One region of the Nocardioides sp. NPDC057767 genome, then DNA from elsewhere that is predicted to be linked to it. Evidence: riboswitches for the same ligand, from Rfam matches in the RefSeq annotation. Region 1 holds a riboswitch; each other region holds the start of a gene.

Region 1 (5,346 bases):
GAGATGACCGACGCGGTCGGCAAGCGCCACCCCCCGCGCCCGCCGCCTCGCATCCCGCACCGTGAGCGGCAGCGGCGACCAGCCGAGCTGGCGGCCGAGCTCGACGAGCGGCGGCACGACGGGCGAGTCCTCGAGGATGTCGGCGGGGTCGCCGACAGCGACGGAGCCGTCGCCGACGAGGAGCGCGATCCGGTCGGCGAAGGGTACGACGCGCTCGAGGCGGTGCTCGGCGAGGACCACGGAGGTGCCGAGGTCGTGCACGAGCCGGGTGATGGTGGCGAGCACGTCCTCGGCGGCGGTGGGGTCGAGGGCGGAGGTGGGCTCGTCGAGCACGACCACCCGCGGGTGGGTGGTGAGCACGGAGCCGATCGCGACGCGCTGCTGCTGCCCGCCCGAGAGCGTACGCAGCGACCGCTGCCGCAGCTCGGCGATGCCGAGCAGGTCGAGGGTCTCCTCGACCCGGCGCCGCATGGTCGCCGGCGGGAGCCCGAGCTGCTCCATCCCGTAGGCCAGCTCCTCCTCGACCGTGTCGGTGACGAAGCCGGCCACCGGGTCCTGACCGACGTAGCCGATGATCCCGGCGCGCTCGCGCGGCGGCGTACGGATGATCGAGGCGCCGTCCAGCAGCAGGTCACCCTCCAGCACGCCGCCGGAGAAGCGGGGCACCAGGCCGGCGATGACGCCGAGAAGCGTCGACTTCCCGGAGCCGGTGGGGCCGGAGACGAGCAGCAGCTCGCCCTCCTCGATGGTGAGATCGACGTCCTTGAGCACGTGCTCGGAGGAGTCGGGCGGGGTGAACGTGATCCCTCGCAGCTCGATCATGCGGCTGTCTCCTCCTCGACGAGTGATGCCGGCACCGGCGCGGCGACCGCCGGGACCAGCCCGACGAGCACTCCTGCCATGGCCGTCAGCGTGACCCCGGGCGCGGTGCTCACCCCGGGAAAGGCCACCGGGACCTGCGACCGGGCGACCCACCAGCCCACGACCGCGACCAGCACGCCGCTCAGCGCCACCACGACCTCCGGCCAGCGCCACCGGTCGGGCCGGTAGACGGTCCGCGACACCCGGCGACCGGCCAGCCTCAGCCCGATGGCCGCGGAGCCGACGCCGAGCACCAGCATGGTGGCCGCCAGCCAGCCGGGCGTGGTCCCGTCCAGCACCGCGTAGACGCCGGCGCAGAGACCCACGAGCGAGACCAGCATCAGCCCCGAGGTGACCCGCCTGGTGGCAGCCGGGATCCCGGCCGTACGTCCGTAGCCGCGTGTGTCCATGCCGGCCGCCAGCGCCATCGACCGCTCCAGGGCGTCCTCGAGCACCGGCACCAGGAAGCGGCGCAGCCGCTTGACCCTTCCGGTCGCCCCTGCCCGCAGCCGCTGCGCGGCGCGGACCCGCTGCACCGACTCGGCCAGCTGGGGCAGCACGGTCACCGCCACCACCACGGCGGTGCCGATCTCGTAGAGCGCGGGCGGCAGCGACCGCAACAGTCGCTTCGGGTTGGCCAGTGCGTTGGCCGCACCGACGCAGATCACGATCACACCGAGCCGCATACCGTCGTAGAGGCCCGCGAGCAGCGCCTCGCGGGTGAGCGGCCCGAGCAGCCGGATCCCGAGCACCCAATCGGGAAGCGGGATCTCGGGCAGATCGATGAGCACATGACCCGGCACGGCGCCCAGGAGCACCCTGAAGAGCACCCGGGTCGCGACGATGAACAGGGCGAGGCCGACGTAGAGCCGGAACGCCTTCGCCCACGGTTGCTCACCGCGACGGGCCGCGACCACGACCGAGACCACCCCCACCAAGAGCAGGAGCAGCAGCGGGTTGGTGGTGAAGGAGGCGTACGCAGCCAGCCCGATCGCCCACACCCACCAGGCGACGGGGTGCAGATCACGGGGCAGGCGCGCGATCGCGGCCTCGCGAATCAAGGTGCTCATCGGACCGCCTCCGTAGCGCATGCGCCAGGGTACGGACGCGGTCCGATGAAAGATCCATTGTTCGCTCGCTGACGCTCGCTCATCGCCGACGCCACCAGACGACACCGGCGACGGAGAAGAGGGCGAGGATCCCGGCGGGAGCGACCCAGACGGGCAGCTGCCGGGGCTCGGAGGTCGAGTCAGAGGGTGAGTCCTCCGGAGATGACTCCGGCGACGGGCTTGAGGGCGCCCCCACAGCATCCCCAAGCACCGTCGCCGGAGCGGTAACGACATCGTCGTCTATCCACGTGAACGCAACACCCTGCCCGGAGGTCACGCTGATTTCGGTAACATTTCTGGAGGCATAGCTCCAGGCCCCGGATTCGTCGGTGACCCACAGGGACCAGTAGGCGTCGGCGGGAGGCATCTGGGCACAGCCGGCGGTCTTCGGCCGGCCGTCGACACGGCAGACGACGCTGGGCATCGAGGTCACGTAGGTGAGCGGATGCCCTGCCTTCTCGAAGAGGTCGGCACCGGTGTCGCCCTCCTCGGGCCGGACGCAGGTGACCTCGGGGTCGCCGCCCAGCGCGTTGGGCTCGACGACGACGGTGACGCCGTCACATGCCTCTGCGGCAGAAGCCGAAGCCGGGGTGAGGACGGGTGCGGTGGCCCCGGCGAGGATCGCCAGGGCCACCATCGCGGACCGTAGGCTCAGCACGCGGTCTTCGTGGTCGCGTCCTTGGGCAGGAAGACGAGGGATGGCAGCGCCTGGGCGGCCGCGAGGCGGTACATCCCCTCGGACTCCTTGGTCAGCCCCTTGGTGTTGCCCTCGGCCAGGGCGGCGTCGTCGTAGGCCACCGCCCCGATGTCGTCACCGCAGGTCACGACGTGCTCGGAGACCCAGGTCGCGGCCTTCTCGGCAGCATCGGTCTCACCGGCGCGACCGAACGCCCACCCGGCCAGGCCGGTGGTGTTGGAGTTGGCGATGTTGCCGGTCGCCGCCTTGAACGAACCGTCCTCCGCCTGGGTCTCCTTCAGCCACTCGACGCCAGCCTCGACGGCCTTCTCGGCCTCGGGAGAGGCGACCGAGGACAGCGCGATCAACGCGAACGCGGTGGCGTCGGCATCCGGAGCGGCCTTCGGGTCACCGTCGCAGGTCTGGTCGGCGGCCGCGGGGTCAGCCGTGAACGTGACCCGGAACCAGCCCTCCTCGCACTGCTGCCCGGCCAGGAAATCCGCGGCGGCGGTGGCCTTCTTGCTCTCGGCGTTGCTCAGTGCCCAGACGGCGTACGACTGCCCGATGGTGTTGGAGTAGTCGGCCGCCTCCTTGTTCTCGGGGTCGAGCTTGTCGGCGATGCGGCCGTTCTCACCGACGGTGCCCTCGAGCTGCTTCAGCAGACCGGGGTCGGAGGCGTCGATGTTCTGCTGGAGGACGAGCGCCTTCGCGGTGGCCCCGGCCGAGGTCACGGTGCCGAACCCGGGCGAGGTGTAAGCCGACTTGTTCTCCATCACGGCCGCGGCGATCGTGGCGATCTCCTCGTCGTAGCCACCGACCTCGGCCAGCGCGATCCCGATGTCGGCGCTGAGCCCGAAGTCGTCGGTGCCGTACTGCGCGTTGCGGGCCACACCCTTCGGCGCCTGGGCGACGAGCCAGTCGGCCACGGAGGTCGACACCTTCGCGTCGTAGGTGGGCTTCTCCCCCTCCTCGACGGCCTTCTCGCCGCAGCCGGCGAGCGAGGTGAGGGCGAGGGCGGCGGCGATGCCACCGATGACGGTCTTCTTCATGGTTCCTTCCGCGCTGTTCGTCGGGAAGGCCCAGGGCCGACCCGCTGCTTTCCACGACAGCGTCAGGTCAGTACGCGCCCGTCGGCAGGTGCTCCGGCTCGCCCAGGACCCGATGTCCTGGGCCTACGGTTGCGGGTCAGCGCCGGGATTCGACCGGCTTCCCCCACCACGGCGTGTGTTGATTGAGGCTCTGCTTGATTCGGGGGTCATCTTATGCCGGGTCGTCCCTGCTTGCGGGATCGCCGTCGAGCAGTCACTCTGTCCCCATGCGCCACAGGATTCTCGGCCTTGTCGCAACCTCGATCTCGGCCACCGTGCTCTCCCTCTGCCCAGCCACGACGGCCGTCGCGGCACCGGCTCGAACCTCGGTCACGTACGCCGATCTGGTTGCCATGTTCGGCGACAAGGTCGGTGACAGGAAGACCGTCGAGACCGGGCTGCCGACCCTCAACCGGGCCATGTCCGACGCCCGGATCACGACCTCCTACCGGCAGGCGGCCTACCTGGCCACGCTCGCCAACGAGAGCTCCTTCCACCACGACGCCAAGGGCCCCCACGACAAGCGGAAGTACGCCGGCCGCGGCTACATCCAGCTGACCGGCGAGGCCAACTACACCGACGCCGGCGCCTACTTCGGCATCGACCTTCGCCGCCGCCCCGAGCTGGCCCGGTCCCTGGACCACAGCGCGCCGATCTCGCGGTGGTACTGGACCGTCGCCCGCGATATCAACCCGCTCGCCGACGCCCTCGAGATGGGCAAGGTCAACGCGGCGATCGGCTATCCCGCCAACAAGGAGGAGGACGCCGAGCGCTGCCGCGACTTCAAGGCCGCGCTGAAGCACCTCGACGGCTCGGTTCCCAAGGGGATCGACTGCACCCGCCCGAAGCCGAAGAAGGCAGACGACCAGGACCTCACCGCGGACGCGTCCTAGACCTGCAGACGTACGTCACTTCTTGTTGCGCTTGTCGCTGACCGCGATCGCCGAGGTGCCCTCGTCCTTGAGCTCGAAGAGGTCGATCGCCTTGATGAGCTTGGTCCAGGTGGCGTAGCCGTAGTTGCGCGGGTCCTCGGAGGACTGGTTGCGGATGCGGGAGACGACCGTGCCGACCAGGGCCCAGCCGTCGTCGTCGGCGGCCGCGGCGATGGAGTTGCGCAGCAGCTGGATCAACCGGGCGTTGCGCTTCAGGACCTGTCCCGTGGTCGCCGAGGAGGACTGCTTGCGGGCGGGGGTGGCGCCGGCCTCGGAGTCGGTGTCGGTCTCCTCCTCGGAGCCGCCGAGCTTCTCGACCACGGTGAACCGGGTGCAGGCGCTCTTGAACGGGGCCGGCGTCTTCTCCCGGCCGTAGCCGTAGACGGCGCGCCCCTTCTCGCGCAGGTAGTGCACCAGCGGGGTGAAGTCGGAGTCGGAGGAGACCAGCGCGAACGCGTCCGGGATCGCCGCGTGCAGCAGCTCGACGGCGTCGATGGCGAGCGCCATGTCGGAGGCGTTCTTGTGGGCGGTCAGGTCGAACTGCTGCATCGGCCGGATGGCCGCGTCGTGCAGCTCCTCGATCCAGCCCTTGAGCTCGGGCTTGGTCCAGTTCCCGTAGGCCCGCCGGATGGTCACCTCGCCGTACTCGGCCAGGTCGTTCAGGATCGCGTCGATCTTGG
Region 2 (5,346 bases), on a different contig from region 1:
GTCGGGATGTCGCAGCCGTGGGACTTCGTGCTCGTACGCGACGCCGACCGCCTCGAGCGCTTCCACTCCCACGTCGCGACCGAGCGTGAGACCTTCGCCGCCACCCTGTCCGGCGAGCGGGCCGAGACCTTCTCCCGGATCAAGATCGAGGGCATCCGCGAGTCCGGGCTGGGGGTCGTGGTCGGCTACGACCCGAGCCGTGGCGGCCCCAACGTCCTCGGCCGCCACGCCATCGCCGACGCCGGCCTCTACTCGGTCGTCTGCGCCATCCAGAACCTCTGGCTCGCCGCCACCGCCGAGGGCCTCGGCGTCGGCTGGGTCAGCTTCTACCGCGAGGAGTTCCTGCGCGACCTGGTCGGGATGCCCGAGGGCGTACGTCCTGTCGCCTGGCTCTGCGTCGGTCACGTCGAGGATCTCCCCGATGTCCCCGACCTGGAGCGCTTCGGCTGGCGCCACCGCTCACCGCTCTCGACGGTGCTCCACGACGAGACTTTCTAGGGTGCGGGCCAGGGCCTGGTGGCGACCGGTCGAGTAGAGGCGCTTCCGGTCGCGCTCCTCCTCCAGTTGGTCCCAGAAGTACATGCTGCGCGGGTCGGCGCGTGACGGAGTGGAGTTGAGGGCACCCCACAGTGTCCAGGTCGCTCCGTTCTCGATCGGCAGCCAGGTGTCCTCGAACTCCGAGAACCAGTCGCCGGGAGGACCGAGTGTGAGTCTGCCCGGTGGGAGGCCGGGAGACGTGGACGCATCTGGTGGTAGGCGAGCGAGGGAAGGTACCAACCCGTCGCGACGTCTGCGCGCTGCTCCTCCCAGGTGGCGTCGAGGTCGAAGGGTCTGGTGCGGCCGATCCGCGCGATGAACGGCTGATGCCGGTCGAGGGCCTCGTCGGTGCTGCGTGGCCGGGCGAGGAGACGCTCGATCGCGTCGGCTTCGTACCGGTACGCCGAGCCGACTCGCGTGCGCGGGCCGGCGAGCCCTGACTGCAGGATGCGCAGCGCCTGGTTGCGGCCAAGGAGATGGACTCTCGCCAGGCGCTCACATGCTTGCTGCGTGGTGATCAGCATGTGACGACGCTAGGCCGGGACCATCGGGGCGTCCATCGCATACCAGTCAGGTGTAAACCGGTCGTGCAGCGGCAGCGATAGTGCACGGTGGCAGCACCTTGTTCACCAGGGCCGCGAGGGCCGGGCGGGGGATCAGGATCTGTTGGCCGTGTAGGCCCATTGCGTGACGGTGCGCGCAGGCGCCCAGCCGGTGAAGGAACCGATCGGGGCGGTGGTCTCGACGGCGATGCGGGTGAGTTCGCCGCCGCGATCTTCGTAGAGCCCTGCGAGGAGCTGCTCGGTCTCCAGGGTGACGCCGTGGACGACGAGACGACCGCCGGGGCGGAGGGCGGCGAGGCAGGCGTCGAGGACGCCGGGGCGGGTCGCGCCGCCGCCGATGAAGATCGCGTCGGGCGCCGGGAGATCGCGCAACGCATCCGGGGCACGACCTTCGACGACGGTCAGGCTCGGTACGCCGAGACGGGCGGCGTTACGAGCGATCCGGGCTGCCCGCTCGGAGTTGCCCTCGATGGCCGTCGTGGTGCAGGAAGGGTGCGCCCGCATCCACTCGATTCCGACCGATCCGGCACCGGCGCCGACGTCCCACAGGTGTTCGCCGGGGGTCGGTGCCAGGCGGGCCAGGGCGGAGGCGCGCAGGTCGCGCTTGGTCAGCTGGCCGTCGTTCTCGAAGGCGTCGTCGGGTAGACCGGCCGCCCAGCCGAACAGCGGCGCCCCGACGCACTCGATCGCCACGATGTTGAGCCGTGGCGACTCGCCCGCCCAGGTCGAGGCCGTGCCCGTCCGCGAGCTCTCGGTCTCCGCCCCCAGCTCGCCCAGCACGGTCATCACGGACCCACCGAGACCGGCCGTGACCAGGAGGTTCGCGATCGAGGCCGGGGTCGATCCGTCTGAGGAGAGCGCCAGGATCCGGCGGCCGGGGGCGAGCTCGCGGCCGACCAGCGACACGTCGCGGCCGACCACGCTGACGACCGCGCACGACTCGGCCGGCCAGCCCATCCGGGCGCGGGCGAGGGAGACGGAGGAGACGGCCGGCTCGATGCGTACGTTCTCCCGACCGAGGAGCGAGATCAGGGTCGTCCCGATGCCGGAGACCAGCGGATCGCCGGAGGCCAGCGCGACGACGGGAGCGTCCGCCGGGAGCGACTCGAGCAGCGCAGGAAGGCCATCGCGAAGCGGCGAGGGCCAGGGCTCGCGCCGCTGGCCGGGGAGGTCAGGGACGACGTCGAGATGACGCTTGCCGCCGAGGAGGGTCGCGGCCTCCCGGATCAGCTGCTGGTGACGTACGGGGATCTCGTCCCAACCTCCGGCACCGATGCCCACCACGACGATCATGAGGCCAGACGCTACAGTGAGCGCACAGGCGCGAGGTGCCCCGACTGGGGAGAATCTGGGAAGCCGGTGAGAATCCGGCACAGGCCCGCTGCGGTGAATCGAGCTCCGACCACGGGGACTCGACAAGTCCGAAGACCGGCCTCGCGTCCAACCAACCAACGCGATAGGGAGCGGGAGCCTCTCATGCCGGTGCACTACCCATTTTCTGCCGTCCTCGGCTGCCAGGCCGACTCGGCCACAGGGCTCGACGACATGGGCCTCGCGCTCGTGCTCACCACGATCTCCCCGGAGATCGGCGGGGTCTTGGTCCGTGGCGAGAAGGGGACCGCGAAGTCGACGGCCGTACGCGGCCTGGCGGCCGTGCTGCCCTCGATCTCGGTCTACGCCGGGGACCGGTTCTCGATCGACCCCGCCGACCCGTCCGCGGAGTCGCCCGACGGACCGTTCGGGTCCGCCGCCGTCGTGGAGAGCCGGCCGGTGCGGCTGGTCGAGCTTCCGGTGGGCGCCACCGAGGACCGGGTCGTCGGCTCGCTCCACCTGGAGAGCGCGCTGTCGCGCGGCGCGGTCGAGTTCGAGCCAGGACTGCTCGCCCGGGCCCACCGCGGCCTGCTGTACGTGGACGAGGTCAACCTGCTCCACGACCACCTGGTCGACCTCCTGCTGGACGCGGCCGCGATGGGCCGGGTCTCGGTCGAGCGCGACGGGGTCTCGGTCGAGCACGCCGCCCGATTCGTACTGATCGGCACCATGAACCCCGAGGAGGGCGAGCTGCGCCCGCAGCTGCTGGACCGCTTCGGGCTCACCGTCGAGGTCGCCGCGCCCCGGGACCCCGCGCTGCGCGCCGAGGTCGTCCGCCGCCGGATGGCCTTCGACCTGGACGCTCCCGCGTTCGTCGAGCGCTATGTCGCCGCCGAGCGCGACCTGACCGCCCGGATCTCGGCCGCCCGCGCGCTGGTCGGCAAGGTCCGGCTCACCGCGCCCGGGCTGCTCAAGATCGCCGAGGTCTGCGCGGCCTTCGAGGTCGACGGGCTCCGCGCCGACATCGTCACCGCCCGCACCGCCGTCGCCCACGCCGCCTGGGCCGGACGCTCCGAGGTCACCCGCGCCGACATCCGCCGCGCCGCACTGCTCGCGCTGCCGCACCGCCGCCGTCGCAACCCCTTCGACGCTCCCGGCCTCGACGAGGACCTCCTCGACCGCATCCTCGGCGACGAGGAGCTGCCACCCGAGCCGCCCCCGGAGGTCGAGCCTGTCGAGACCTCCCACGAGGAGACATCGACCACCGACGACGGGGTCGCGGAACCCCAGTCGGTCGAGCCCGGCGAGCGCCAGCGAGACGGTGCCGAGACCAACACAGCCGATTCCGCGGACGACCGACCCGACGCGCCGCCCACGCCCTCCGCTCCCGCCCCCGAGTCCGTCACCGCTGCCGCCCCTGCCTACCGCCCCCGCCTCCTGACCGTCACCGGACTGGGCACCGGCCGCACCGGAGGCCGGAGCAAGGCGATCGGCAGCAGCGGCCGCCGGATCGGCGCGAACACCAGCGTCCGCGGCTCGCTCCATCTCGTCGAGACGCTCAAGGCCGCCGCGGGCAAGCAGGCAGCCCGCCCGCGTACGTCCGCGAAGGTCGAGCTGCGGGTCGAGGACCTCCGCACCGCGGTCCGCGAGGGACGCGAGGCCAACCTGGTGCTCTTCTGCGTGGACGCGTCCGGGTCGATGGCCGCGCGCAAGCGGATGGCGCAGGTGAAGGCCGCGGTCCTCTCGCTGCTCCTCGACGCCTACCGGCGCCGCGACAAGGTCGGGATGATCACCTTCCGCGGCGAAGGCGCCGAGCTCGTGCTGCCGCCGACCGGGTCGGTCGACCTCGCGGCAGCCCGTCTGGACGAGGTGCCCGCCGGAGGACGTACGCCGCTGGCCGAAGGCCTCCTCGAGGCCGCCCGGGTGCTGCAGCGCGAGCATCTGCGCGACCCCGATCTGCGGCCGCTGCTGGTGGTCGTCACGGACGGCCGCGCGAACTCCAAGGCCCACGGCAAGGAGGCGGTGCGGCGCTCGCAGCAGGCCGCCGCGTACGTCGCCGGCCTGGGCGTCACCACCGTCGTCATCGACTCCGAGAGCGGGCCGATGCGGCTCGGGCTGGCTCGCCGGCTGGCCGAGCACCTCGGCGCCGAGCACGTCCCGGTCGCCGAGGTGAGCGCCGAGGCGCTGACGTCGGCCGTCCACGGGTTCACCGGATCCACCATGGGAAGGGGCGCTGCCTGATGCCGAAGGGACAGCCGCTGAACGTACCCGACGACGGGCTCACCACCCGCCAGCGCCGCAACCGGCCGCTGGTGATGGTCCACACCGGGCCCGGCAAGGGGAAGTCGACCGCCGCCTTCGGGCTCGCGCTGCGCGGCTGGAACCAGGGCTGGCGGATCGGGGTCTTCCAGTTCGTGAAGTCGGCCAAGTGGCGCATCGGCGAGCAGACGGTCTTGGAGCGGCTCGGACAGCTGCACGAGGAGACCGGCGAGGGTGGACCGGTCGACTGGCACAAGATGGGCTCCGGATGGTCGTGGTCGCGCAAGCGGGGCGAGGCCGAGGACCACGCCGCGGCCGCCGCCGAGGGCTGGGCCGAGATCAAGCGGTGCCTGGCCGAGGAGCGCTACGACCTGCTCGTCCTCGACGAGTTCACCTACCCGATCAAGTGGGGCTGGGTCTCTGCCGAGGAGGTGGCGTCGGTGCTCTCCGAGCGCCCCGGGCGCCAGCACGTCGTGATCACCGGCCGCGACGCCGATCCTGCCGTGCTCGAGGTCGCCGACCTGGTCACCGAGATGACCAAGGTCAAGCACCCCATGGACGCCGGCCAGAAGGGCCAGAAGGGCATCGAATGGTGACCCTGCCCCGGCTGGTGGTCGCGGCTCCCTCGACGGGTTCGGGGAAGACGACGATCGCGACCGGGCTGATGGCGGCGCTG
Region 3 (5,346 bases), on a different contig from region 1:
CGAACGCGACGGCGATGCCGGTCTCGCGCTGCTTCAGGAGCCAGGTCAGCCGGTGGGCTGCTCGGTGGCGTGGCTGCGGCGCGGCCGGGGCAGGCGCGTCGAGCGTGGTGGTCATGATGCCTCGCTGACGTTCAGGGTGGTGGAGTGGTGGGCCGTGGCCGCGCGCATGACGGCCTCGGGGGTCGCCTCCTCGCGGCTCAGCTCGGCCGTCTGGTGACCCTCGCTGAGGACGATCACGCGGTCGGCCATCCCGAGCACCTCGGGGAGCTCGGAGGAGATCATCAGGATCCCGAGACCCTCCTGCGCGAGCGTGGAGAGCAGCCGGTGCACCTCGGACTTGGTGCCGACGTCGATGCCTCGGGTCGGCTCGTCGATGATCAGCACCTTCGGCTGGGTGGAGAGCCACTTGGCCAGGACCACCTTCTGCTGGTTGCCGCCCGAGAGGGTGCCGGCCAGGGTGTCGAGGGTCGCGGCCTTGACCTCGAGCCGGGCGGCCCAGTCGGCGGCCGAGCGGTTCTCGATGCCGGTGCTGATCAGCCCGGTGCGGGCGAGCCGGCCGCTCGTCGGGAGGGTGATGTTGCGCGAGATCGGCGCGTCCAGGACGAGGCCGTGCTGGCGGCGGTCCTCGGGCACGAAGGCCAGCCCCATCTCTATCGCCCGCCGCGGGTCACCCGGCGGGACCGGCTGCCCGTCGAGGGTGACCTCGCCGCTCTCGTAGGGGTCGACGCCGAAGATCGCCTGGGCGACCTCGCTGCGCCCGGCGCCGACGAGGCCGGCCAGGCCGACGATCTCACCTTCGCGGACGGTGAGGCTGATGTCCTGGAACAGGCCGGTGCGGGTGAGGCCCCTGACCTCGAGCAGGGGCTTGCCGACGGTGGCCTCGAGCTTCGGGTAGAGGTCGGAGACCTCCCGCCCGACCAGTCGCTGGACGATCTCGTCCTCGGTGACCGCGGAGATCGGGTCGGTGGAGATGTAGGCGCCGTCGCGCATCACCGTGATCGTGTCGCACAGCGCGAACACCTCGTCGAAGCGGTGCGAGATGAACACGACGGCGCAGCCCTGGTCGCGCAGCGTGCGCGCCACGGTCATCAGCCGCTCGACCTCGTTGCCCGACAGCGCCGCGGTCGGCTCGTCCATGATCAGGACCTTGGCATCGAGCGAGAGCGCCTTGGCGATCTCGATCAGCTGCTGGTCGGCGATCGAGAGGCCCTCGGTCGGGCGCTCGGGCTCGATCGGCACACCGAGCCGGGCGAAGAGCTCGACGACCTCGGTGCGCATCGCGGCGCGGTCGATCCTGCCCCAGCGGTTGGTCGGCTGGCGCCCCATGAAGATGTTCTCGGTGACCGAGAGGTCGGGAAAGAGGGTCGGCTCCTGGTAGATGACCGCGACGCCGGCCTGCTTGGCCTCGGCGGTGTTGCGGAAGTCGACCTGCTCCCCGGAGAGCAGGTAGTCGCCGGCGTCGCGGCGGTAGAGCCCGGCGACGATCTTGACCAGGGTCGACTTCCCGGCCCCGTTCTCCCCCACGAGCGCGTGGATGGATCCGGCCTCGACCCGGAGGCTTCCAGACCGGAGGGCGCGTACGGGGCCGAACGACTTGGCCACGTCCCGCAGCTCCAGTGCGGCGGGTGTGTCCGGCATGGGCAGCTCCTCGAATTGAAAGGTTTCAAGCCTGGTTTACGCTAGTGATGGCAATCACATACGTCAACACTCTTCGGCCGCTAATTTGAGCGAGGTTCGGACTTTGCCGTCAGACCGGCACCACGCCAACCCACATCCGCGCGGGAATCCTGCCGCGTCAGACCGCGTTCAGAGACCCATGCACGCACTCTGGGTATGGGCACATCCGCACGCCTCGTCACTCAACGGACGGCTGCAGGAGGCGGGCCGCAACGCTCTCGTCGCGGCCGGCTGGACCGTCGACGAGATCGACCTCTATCGAGAAGGTTTCAATCCACTTCTGGTGGAACGGGGCGAGGCCGACGTACGCCGCCACCAGGACCGCCTGCGGGAGGCAGATCTGCTGGTCATGCAGTTCCCGCTGTGGTGGTATTCGGTGCCGGCCATCCTCAAGGGCTGGATCGATCGGGTCTTCGAGTCGGGATTCGCCTTCGACGTACCGGACCCGGAGACCGGCAAGCCGCTCAAGTACGGCAAGGGCGGCCTGGCCGGCAAGCGCGCCCTGACCATCGTCACGGCCGGCGACCGGGCCGCGACCCTGGGCCCGCGTGGGATCAGCGGCCACATCGAGGACGTCCTGTGGCCGCTGCTGCACGGCACGTTCTGGTACACCGGGATGGACCCGCTGCGCCCGCACCTGATCACCGACGCCGACGTCGTCGACGCCGAGGTCATGGCACGGATCGAGGCCGACCTGAGCGTACGTCTCGAGGGTGTGATGACGGAGCCGCGGATCGCCTACCGGCCGATGGTCGAGGAGCAGTACGACCACACGATCAAGCTCCACGACTCGGTCGCACCTGGGCAGGACGGGCTCAGCGCCCATCGCGAGGGCTGAGGGCGTCACGGCGGCGGGCGGGCACTCCTGCTACGGTCTTCGGGCCAGCCGCTCGGGACGCAGTCCCGGCACGGGAACCCGGTGAGAGCCCGGGACTGACGCGCAGCGGTGTGGGTGACGGACGGGACACTGTGCCACTGGGCCCTCGGGTCTGGGAAGGCGTCTCGCGCCGGTCGATCCCGAGTCCGAAGACCTGCTGGCCCTGCAGCAGACCGCTGCCGGTCAGCACGGGCGACGCGCACCAGCCCGCGACCCGCTCGAGGACCGACGTGCACCTGTCTCGCACCATCCGAACGATCACCGCGAGCGCCGTGCTGGCGCTCGGCGCCACCCTGACCGGCTGCGGTGCCGACCGGCCCGCCGACGCGAAGAAGGCTGCCACCGCCAGCACCGCCGGCTTCCCGCTCACGCTGACCAACTGCGGTCGCGAGATCACCCTCGAGGCGCCGCCCGAGCGGGCGGTCTCGCTCAACCAGAGCTCGACCGAGATCCTGCTCTCGCTCGGCCTCGCCGACCGGATGGCCGGCACCGCGGTGTGGACCGACCCGGTGCTCGACTCGCTCGCCGAGGACAACGAACGCGTGCCGCGGCTCGCCGACAACTGGCCCTCCTACGAGCGCGTCCTGGAGGCCGAGCCCGACTTCGTCACCGCCTCCTTCATCAGCACCCTGGGCGAGGGCGGGGTGACCACGCCGGAGGACCTGGAGAAGCTGGGTGTCGGCTCCTACCTCTCGCCCGCCGAGTGCGTCAAGGACAACGAGGGCGACGACGACGGCACCCGTGTCGACCCCCTCGAGATCGAGACGATCTTCCAGGAGATCACCGACCTGGCACGGATCTTCGGCGTCCCCGAACGCGGCGAGAGCCTGGTCGCCGACCTGTCGCAGCGACTGGAGGCCGCCCGGACGAAGGCGCCCTCCGGTGAGGTGAGCGCGATGTACTGGTTCGCCAACTCCGAGTCGCCCTACCTGGCCGGCTGCTGCGGCGGTCCCGGCATCATCGGCCGCACCCTCGGCGTGGAGAACGTCTTCGACGACACCACCGACGAGTGGCCGCAGATCAACTGGGAGACCGTCGCCGAGCGCAACCCCGACGTCATCGTCCTCGGCGACCTGACCCGCAAGAGCCAGACCGCCGAGACCGCTCGCGCCAAGATCGACTACCTGAAGAGCAACCCGGTCACCGCCCGGATGGACGCGGTCCGCAACGACCGCTTCGTGACGGTCTCCGGCGCCGAGCTCAATCCCTCGATCCGCACCGTCTACGCGGTCGAGAACGTCGCCGACCAGCTGGCCGCCCTCGGCCTCCGCTGATGTCGGCGCGCCGCGTCCCCCGCGCCGGCATTCTGCTGGCGCTGGCTCCCCTGGTGGTGGTCGCCTCGGTGGCGGGCGCCATCACCGTCGGCCCCTCCGACCTCAGCATCACCGACGTCTACGGCGTCGTCGCCGACCGGGCCGGGCTCGGGTCCTCCGGCCTGACCCTGCTCCAGCAGAGCATCGTGTGGGACCTGCGGCTGCCGCGTACGTTGCTCGCGGGGATCTGCGGTGCGGGCCTGGCCATCTGCGGGGTCATCCTGCAGTCGCTGCTGCGCAACCCGCTCGCCGACCCGTTCGTGCTCGGCATCTCCTCGGGCGCCTCGACCGGCGCGGTCTCGATCGTCGTCCTCGGCGTCGGGTCGGGTGCGATCGGGCTCTCCACCGGGGCGTTCGCCGGTGCGCTCGCGTCGTTCGCCCTCGTGCTGCTGCTCGCCTCGCTCGCCGGCGGCACCACCGACCGGCTCATCCTCGCCGGGATCGCCGCGACCCAGCTCTGCTCGGCGCTCACCTCATTCATCGTGTTCACCGCGGCCGACGCCGAGCAGACGCGCGGGGTGCTGTTCTGGCTGCTCGGGTCGCTCTCCTCGGCGAGCTGGACCGACGTACTCGTGTGCGGCGTGATCGTGCTCGGCGGGCTGCTCTGCTGCATCCTCGGCGCCGGATGGCTGGACGCGTTCGCGTTCGGCAACGACGCGGCGGCCTCGCTCGGGGTCGATGTCGCGCGGATCCGGGCGGTGCTCCTCGTGCTGACGGCGCTGATGACCGCCGTCATCGTCGCCACGTCCGGGGCGATCGGCTTCGTCGGGCTGGTCCTCCCCCACCTGGCCCGCGCGCTGGTCGGGGTCGGGCACCGGCTGCTGCTCCCGGCCACCGCGCTGCTCGGCGCGATCTTCCTGATCTGGGTCGACACCGCCGCCCGGACCGTGATCGATCCCGAGGAGCTCCCCGTCGGAGTGGCGACCGCGCTGGTCGGGGTGCCGGCCTTCGCCCTGGTGCTGATGAGGGCCCGGCGATGATCGCGCTGGAGGCCGAACGCGTCCACTGGGCCCCTCGCGGCCGACTCGTCGTCGACGACGTGTCCCTCCAGGTCGAGGACGGCTCCACCATCGGGCTGCTCGGACCCAACGGGTCCGGGAAGTCCTCCCTGATCCGGATCCTGGCCGGCCTCCGGCCGCCGGACTCGGGCGGCGTCCTCCTCGACGGCAGCCCGCTCGCCGGGATGTCCCGGCGCCGCCTGGCGCGCCGGCTCGCGGTCGTCGAGCAGGAACCGACGACCAGTCAGGACCTCCGCGTACGCGACGTCGTCGCCCTCGGCCGGATCCCGCACCGCCCGGCCTGGGCGCCCGACAGTGCCCGGGACCGCGCCGTCATCGAGGAGGCGGCCGCCCACGCCGGGATCGCCGACCGCCTCGAGCAGCGCTTCTCGACCCTGTCGGGCGGTGAGCGGCAGCGTACGCAGATCGCGCGGGCGCTCGCCCAGGAACCGGAGATCCTGCTCCTGGACGAGCCGACGAA

The links. Region 1 has a riboswitch for cobalamin ahead of ACFVDI_RS24800 (prenyltransferase/squalene oxidase repeat-containing protein). Riboswitches for the same ligand answer to the same signal wherever they lie in the genome.
Region 2: it holds a riboswitch for cobalamin, as region 1 does, so the genes downstream of both, ACFVDI_RS03475 (VWA domain-containing protein) here and ACFVDI_RS24800 (prenyltransferase/squalene oxidase repeat-containing protein) in region 1, are expected to answer to the same signal.
Region 3: it holds a riboswitch for cobalamin, as region 1 does, so the genes downstream of both, ACFVDI_RS12840 (ABC transporter substrate-binding protein) here and ACFVDI_RS24800 (prenyltransferase/squalene oxidase repeat-containing protein) in region 1, are expected to answer to the same signal.

Annotation. Positions count from the first base shown of each region.
Region 1 is NZ_JBHVKJ010000065.1:22,660-28,005, forward strand. Features, by position in the region: gene ACFVDI_RS24785 (ABC transporter ATP-binding protein) at 1-822, opposite strand, end outside; gene ACFVDI_RS24790 (CbiQ family ECF transporter T component) at 819-1,931, opposite strand; gene ACFVDI_RS24795 (hypothetical protein) at 2,011-2,628, opposite strand; gene ACFVDI_RS24800 (prenyltransferase/squalene oxidase repeat-containing protein) at 2,622-3,695, opposite strand; cobalamin riboswitch at 3,761-3,893, opposite strand; gene ACFVDI_RS24805 (glycoside hydrolase family 19 protein) at 3,962-4,627, shown strand; gene ACFVDI_RS24810 (NYN domain-containing protein) at 4,643-5,346, opposite strand, start outside.
Region 2 is NZ_JBHVKJ010000004.1:40,235-45,580, forward strand. Features, by position in the region: gene bluB (5,6-dimethylbenzimidazole synthase) at 1-498, shown strand, start outside; gene cbiE (precorrin-6y C5,15-methyltransferase (decarboxylating) subunit CbiE) at 1,194-2,393, opposite strand; cobalamin riboswitch at 2,410-2,552, shown strand; gene ACFVDI_RS03475 (VWA domain-containing protein) at 2,577-4,652, shown strand; gene cobO (cob(I)yrinic acid a,c-diamide adenosyltransferase) at 4,652-5,266, shown strand; gene ACFVDI_RS03485 (cobyrinate a,c-diamide synthase) at 5,260-5,346, shown strand, end outside.
Region 3 is NZ_JBHVKJ010000021.1:26,753-32,098, reverse strand. Features, by position in the region: gene ACFVDI_RS12855 (ABC transporter permease) at 1-115, opposite strand, end outside; gene ACFVDI_RS12850 (sugar ABC transporter ATP-binding protein) at 112-1,638, opposite strand; gene ACFVDI_RS12845 (NAD(P)H-dependent oxidoreductase) at 1,817-2,515, shown strand; cobalamin riboswitch at 2,544-2,731, shown strand; gene ACFVDI_RS12840 (ABC transporter substrate-binding protein) at 2,785-3,828, shown strand; gene ACFVDI_RS12835 (FecCD family ABC transporter permease) at 3,828-4,847, shown strand; gene ACFVDI_RS12830 (ABC transporter ATP-binding protein) at 4,844-5,346, shown strand, end outside.